Linked DNA regions of Chloroflexus aurantiacus J-10-fl. The protein of the gene in region 2 binds, or shares a complex with, the protein of the main gene of each other region. Links are inferred from orthologs where the notes say so. Each region holds a gene or a part of one and is shown on either strand. Other genes may lie near its edges.

Region 1 (3,343 bases), 340 kb from region 2 along the record:
CTTGCTCAGGTCGAAGAGGCACGGGCTGCGATGGCCGAGCGCATTGGCTTGAAAGCCGGTCGGGTTACCATAGGCGCACCTCCAACCGTGGGTGCCCATCTCTTGCCACCACTGCTCACCATCTTTCATCAGCGGTATCCCGGTATCACGTTGCGCCTGCACGAGGCAGGGATACAGTCACTGCTCGATCTGCTGGAAGCCGGTATCACTGATCTAGCCGTTGTTGCGCTGCCGGTGACCGATGAACAGTTGACGGTAACCCCGCTGTTGAACGAGCCGCTGGTTCTGATTGTCAGTACGACCCACCCACTGGCCCGGCGCAGTGAAGTGATGATGACGGAGTTGCGTCACGAACGCTGGATTCTATCCCCATCAAGCTATGAGTTGCGCGAAGCAACCTTAAAGGCCTGTCGCGAGGCTGGTTTTACGCCTCAGACCGTGCTGGAGGGCGGGGAAACGGAAACCCTGGTGCGGTTTGTGGCCGCCGGATTGGGAGTGTCGCTGGTACCTGCCCTGGCTGTCGCCGGTTGTACTGATGTCGTGCGCCTAACGGTGTCTGACCAACATCTGACCCGTTCACTCGGCCTGGTCTGGCGGAGTGATCGCACAGCTTCGCCGGCAGCCCGTGCCTTGCGCGAGTTTCTGGTGAACGAAGTGCGCCAGCGGCCAATTGAGACCTTTATCCGTCCCTAAGCTGTTCAAGCCGGGCAAAACTCGCCAATAGTCGGCGTTCGCGATCAGCAAAACGGACGGTCACCTCTTCATCACCTTCGATCAGGCGGCTGTCAACGACAATTCCTTCGCCGAAGGTGGCGTGTCGCACGCGCTGTCCAGGGAAGAAAACGGCTTTTTGTGGTGTGGGAAGCGGAGCCTGGTTTCTTGACGTGCGTCGGTTCTGCTCAGACTGACCAGAGGTGCGGAACTGCCACGTTGTCCCAGCTACAGCGGGAATAGCCCGATAACCACGACGATGCACCTGCTGGACGAGTGTCGGTGGAATGTCGTTGAGAAACCGAGAGCGGGCACCGATATTCACGCGACCGAACATGGTGCGTTTTGTCGCATGACAGAGGTATAAACGCCGTTGGGCACGGGTCATCCCGACGTAAAGGAGACGGCGCTCTTCTTCAATCGAGTCGCGGTTATCCAGCGACCGGCTATGCGGCAGCAGTCCCTCTTCAATCCCTAGCAGAAAGACACAGGGAAACTCAAGCCCTTTCGCCTGATGGAGTGTGATGCAGGTGACCGTATCGCTGTTGCGATCAATCGCATCAACATCGGCAACCAGAGCAATCTCTTCGAGAAAGGCAGTAAGTTGAGTCTCAACCGGCAAGTTGACATACTTCAAGGCCGCATTTCGTAACTCCTGCACGTTGCGCCAGCGATCATCGGCTTCATCGCCATCGTATTCGCTGTAGAGGGTTGCGCGCACGTCGATTCGATTGAGCAGATAATCGATCAGATCACTCAGCGCCATCATTCCGTGCAACTGATGCAGCTCGCTCAGCAGGCGATAAAACTCAGTCAGTGCAGTACGCGCTCGTCCACCAAAGGGATGGGAAATCGCATCATTGTCGGCAATCTCGCGCAACGCCTGATAGAGTGGTAGTCCCAACGTCCTGGCCCAGGCGATCAGCTCCGCAACGGTACGCTCGCCAATCCCACGACCTGGCCAGTTGATGATGCGTTGTAGACTGACGCTATCGTATGGATTTGCTATCAGCCGGAGATACGCGAGCACATCTTTGATCTCTTTGCGTTCGTAGAAACGCACCCCACCAACCACGTAGTACGGCACACCGGCATGAATGAGAGCCTCTTCAACCAGACGGGACTGCGCATTGGTACGGTACATGATGGCGCAATCGCCGGGACGAGCCTTTCCTTCCGCGATTAAGCGCAGAATTTCATCAACGACAAACTGGACTTCGTCCTCTTCATCGCTTGCCTCGTACAGCGTGACCGCCTCGCCTTTGCCGTTGACCGTCCAGAGGTTTTTGGCGTATTTGCGTTGGGGGCTGGCGTGCATCAACGCCTGCGCAGCATCGAGAATAGCCTGCGTGCTGCGATAATTCTGTTCGAGCAAAATCACCCTGGCATCGGGATAATCGTGTTCAAATTGCAAGATATTACGAATATCGGCGCCACGCCAGGCATAGATACTCTGTGCTTCATCCCCGACCACAAACAGATTGCGGTCGCGTTCGGCAAGAGCACGCACGATCAGATACTGCGCACGGTTCGTATCCTGATACTCATCGACGAGCAGGAACCGGTAGCGCTGATGGTAATGATGAAGGATGGCAGGATGTTCCTGGAACAGGCGCACCGTTTCGACGAGCAGATCATCGAAGTCGAGCGCGTTGCTTTCAATCAGGAGCTGTTGGTACCGTGTGTAGCAACGGGCGACAATCTCGTCGAAGTAGCTACGGGCAGTGCGAGCAAATGCCTCTGGATCAACCAGCTCATTTTTGGCTCGTGAAATGACCCCTAGAATAGCGCGCGGCGGATACTGCTTTTCATTGAGATTCAGTTCGCGCAACACCCGCTTCATCAGGCGTTCTTGATCATCGCTATCGTAGATCACGAAGTCACGTTCACGACCGAGATGAACAATATCGCGTCGCAGCCAGCGCGTACAAATCGCATGAAAGGTACCGATGGTTATCTCATGAGCAACGGTTTCGCCCACGAGCAGGTTCAGACGTTCGCGAATCTCACGCGCTGCCTTGTTGGTGAAGGTGACTGCCAGTATCTGAAGCGGATCAATCCCCGTCTCGGCGATCAGATAGGCGATCCGGTGGGTAAGCACACGAGTCTTACCACTTCCCGGCCCGGCCAATACCAGCACCGGCCCGGTAACGGTGGTCACGGCACGTTGCTGGGGTTCATTGAGGTTAGCTAAAAGATCACCTGTCATGATCGATTTGGGAATTGGTAATACGTTCTGACAATTCAGGCACGAACAGTATAGCACACCTGCTTTGCTGGCAGGTGGGTTGTTTGATGATGATATCAACTTTTGACAATAATGAGCATTGTCCAGGTGTAATCTTCGTGTTAACGTGCTACCGGGTGTGCCGGCGACACGCCACGTGGGTCGTCGCTGACCCAGAAGCATCGCTTCAGCACATCTGCACTCAGGTGCGCCGCCAGGATGATGGCTGGATAGCATGTCATCCGTTCGCTACGTAGATGAGGCGCTATGAGGTAGTCGGTGGTGCGACGAGCCGGTAAGGTGGAACCCTGCCTCAATGTGGAAAAGCCGGCAGACTAAAACCCCCTGTGCAGTTCAGCACAGGGGGTTTATTCATCGCATAGACAAGTGTTTAATCAGCCGAAG
Region 2 (3,255 bases):
CAATGCACGGGCACGTGCCGAGCAGATGGCACGCGCCAGCGGTACGTCACTCGGTCGCGTTCTGTTCATCACCGAGAACATGGGTGCCAGCCCTCTCCCAATCCCGGTGATGGCTCAGGCCAGGCCAGCCGTGGACAGCGTGGCGCCGCCGGTGCAACCCGGCCAGCAGACCTACAGCGCGTCGGTGCAGGTGACGTTTGAGTTGCGCTAACCGTTGTAGATACAGATCGAAGGCTATCCCCCCACCGCCAATATGTCAACGGTGGGGGGATGTTGTTACATTACAATTGTGGCAAATACTTATTCAATCCTGACAACACACCGTTGCTACTTCTGGTATAATAGAAGTAACCCAACCATCGGCGCGGCGTTGTGGCCCTCTCCGCCCTGGAGCGGTGACACAACCCGCGCTGTTGCGTCTCTACACCGCAGAAACACGCGAGCATCGTATGTCATTCCGGATCGAAGCGCCTTATCAGCCCACCGGCGACCAACCGCGTGCCATTGAGCAACTGGTGGCCGGCCTGCGTGCCGGTTACCGTCATCAAACCCTGCTCGGTGCCACCGGAACCGGTAAGACGTTTGTCATGGCGCACATCTTCGCGCAGATGCAGCGCCCAACCCTGGTTCTTGCCCATAATAAAACCCTCGTCTCGCAGCTTTGGGCTGAGTTCCGCGAGTTTCTGCCTGATGCTGCGGTTGAGATGTTTATCTCGTACTACGATGAGTACACGCCCGAAGCCTACGTGCCCTCGAAAGACCTCTACATTGAAAAAGAGGCCAGCATCAACGAAGAGATTGATCGCTTGCGCCACGCCGCAACCCAGGCCCTGCTCAGCCGGCGCGATGTGCTGATCGTGGCGTCAGTATCGGCGATCTTCGGTCTCGGTTCACCGCACGACTACGGGCAAGAGAAGGTCACGCTGCGCGTCGGTGAGGTACGCAACCGCGATAAGCTCATGCGCCAGTTGATCGATTTGCAGTTCGAGCGCAAGGATATGGATTTTCAGCGCGGCACGTTTCGCGTGCGCGGTGATACGCTCGATATTATTCCGGCCAACGCCGAAACCGCGATCCGGGTGGAGTTTTGGGGTGATGAGATTGAGCGGATTGTCGAACTTGATCCGCTCACCGGCGAGGTGTTGTGTAAGCACGCGGTGGTTGAGATTTATCCGGCCAAACACTTCGTTACCACCAAAGAGAAGTTGCAGCTTGCGATTGCCAGCATTCAAGACGAGCTGGCCGAACGGGTGCGCGAACTGGAGGCTGCCGGCAAATTGCTGGAAGCCCAACGGCTGAAGCAACGCACTCTGTACGACATCGAGATGCTCAGTGAGGTAGGCTACTGTAGTGGCATTGAGAACTATTCCCGCCATCTCGATGGCCGGGCGCCCGGCCAGACGCCCTGGACGTTGCTTGACTATTTTCCCGATGATTTTCTGATCTTTATTGACGAGAGCCACATTACGCTTCCGCAGTTGCGCGGGATGTACAACGGTGACCGTCAGCGCAAGCAGACGCTGGTTGATTTCGGTTTTCGCCTGCCCTCAGCGCTCGATAACCGCCCGCTGCGCTTTGAAGAGTTCGAGCAGCATGTCTACCAGGTCATTTATGTCTCGGCGACCCCCGGCCCTTACGAACGCGAGAAGAGCGAGCAGATTGTAGAGCAGATTATTCGGCCAACCGGCCTGCTCGACCCGGAGATCGAGGTGCGGCCAACCCGTGGTCAGATTGATGATCTGCTCGGTGAGATTCGGCGGCGGGTGGAGCGTAAACAGCGCGTGTTGGTGACCACGCTGACCAAGCGCATGGCCGAAGATTTGGCCGACTATCTGAAAGAGATGGGGGTACGCACAATGTACCTCCACGCCGACATTGATACGATTGAGCGGGTGGAGATTCTGCGCGACCTGCGGCTGGGGGTTTACGATGTGGTGGTGGGAATTAACCTGTTGCGCGAGGGGCTTGATCTGCCGGAGGTGAGCCTGGTGGCGATCCTGGACGCGGATAAAGAGGGGTATCTGCGCTCAGAGACCTCACTGATCCAGATCATTGGGCGGGCGGCTCGCCACATTGAGGGCAAGGTGATCATGTACGCCGATACGATCACCCGCTCGATGGAGGCGGCCATCCGCGAGACGCAGCGCCGGCGCGATATTCAGATGGCCCACAACCTGCGCTACAACATCAAACCGCAGGGGATTGCCAAGGGGGTGCGCGATCTGACCGACCGGATTCGCAAGATGGCAGAAGAGCGCGGCGAGTATGTGGCGACGCCAACCACCGCCGTTGCGGTCGATCTGCCCCGCGATGAAGTGCTGAAGTTAATCAAAGACCTGGAAAAGCAGATGAAGCAGGCCGCGAAAGAGCTTGCCTTCGAGAAGGCGGCTGCATTACGCGACCAGATCGTTGAGTTGCGCAAAACACTGGCGCTGAGTGAGTGAAAAATGGCCGTTCAAGTCTGGATTGGCGAGAAACCGGAACACCCCCAGGAACGCCGGGCGATCCTGGGGGTTGCCCAGGCACTCGAAAAACTGGAGGGCCTGTTTCTGATTCTGGCCAATTTCAGCGTCAATGGGCGCAACATCGATCTGGTGATCATCAAACACGATGCGATTGTCATCATCGAACTCAAGCATTGCGACGGTCGGGTCATCGGGAGTGTCAACGGCCCCTGGATCGTCGAAGGGCGCAACGGCGAACAAAAACGGCTCAATCCCGGACGCAAAAATCCGTACAATCAGGTCATCTCCTACTTTCACGCGCTAACCAATTTTCTCAACGAGCATCGGCGGGAGTTCCTCTCGGAACAAAAGGCAAACGATGTTGACTTTCGCACCTGCAAGCGCCTGATCGTCATCGCGCCACGGATTGAAGAGGGTTCACAGCTCGATCTCGACTGGAAGGTGGAGGTGCGCGGGCTTGATGAGTTGCCTGCGTATATGATCACCGAGCGCTCTTCAGAGATTGAGCTGACCGAAGAGGAGATGCTGGCAATCCCGAAACTCCTGCACTGTACGCCGTGGGCTGAACTCAACGAGGTGGTGCAAGAGGAGCGGGCGGCACCGACATCCGCACCGGCCCAACCATGGCTCGTGCGGCTCAGGCAGGCGCTCCAGACCACGACCGGTCGGCTGGCGGTGGTCTTCGCATCAATAGCGCTCTTTCTGTTGCTCTTCTTGCTCTTCAGACCACCGGCTGCCATCCCGCGCCCCGACGCACCGCTCACGCTGATCGCCGGTACTCCGGCTGATA

The links.
Region 1: the proteins of uvrB (region 2) and CAUR_RS06830 are in contact, whole or in part, in a crystal structure (PDB 7EGT), measured with the Thermus thermophilus proteins. The link is inferred for Chloroflexus aurantiacus J-10-fl from one-to-one orthologs. Residues at the interface, in WP_096411307.1 of Thermus thermophilus: Glu23, Leu25, Arg26, Asp27, Gly28, Glu29, Arg30, Phe31, Arg55, Glu326, Asp327, Phe328, Glu379, Ser382, Gln383, His398, Gly400, Arg401; in WP_096412145.1 of Thermus thermophilus: His654, Arg656, Phe657, Gln666, Asp668, Glu669, Lys680, Arg681, Leu682, Ser683, Lys685, Tyr686, Ala687.

The regions. Positions count from the first base shown.
Region 1 is NC_010175.1:1,807,797-1,811,139, forward strand. Bases 301-3,319 are described here. They hold CAUR_RS06830 (ATP-dependent helicase), read right to left. Parts: upstream 2,921-3,319; coding sequence 680-2,920; downstream 301-679. Other genes in these bases: CAUR_RS06825 (LysR family transcriptional regulator), read left to right, coding at 301-693. Also shown: more of CAUR_RS06825, read left to right, coding at 1-300; CAUR_RS06835 (sodium-translocating pyrophosphatase), read right to left, coding at 3,330-3,343. UniProt on the Escherichia coli protein: A helicase with DNA-dependent ATPase activity. Unwinds DNA duplexes with 3'-5' polarity. Translocates on single-stranded DNA with 3'-5' polarity. Initiates unwinding more efficiently from a nicked substrate than double-stranded DNA.
Region 2 is NC_010175.1:1,471,966-1,475,220, forward strand. What follows is about bases 16-2,946. They hold uvrB (excinuclease ABC subunit UvrB), read left to right. Parts: upstream 16-449; coding sequence 450-2,444; downstream 2,445-2,946. Other genes in these bases: CAUR_RS05575 (SIMPL domain-containing protein), read left to right, coding at 16-211; CAUR_RS05585 (nuclease-related domain-containing protein), read left to right, coding at 2,448-2,946. In the rest of the region: more of CAUR_RS05575, read left to right, coding at 1-15; more of CAUR_RS05585, read left to right, coding at 2,947-3,255. UniProt on the Escherichia coli protein: The UvrABC repair system catalyzes the recognition and processing of DNA lesions. A damage recognition complex composed of 2 UvrA and 2 UvrB subunits scans DNA for abnormalities.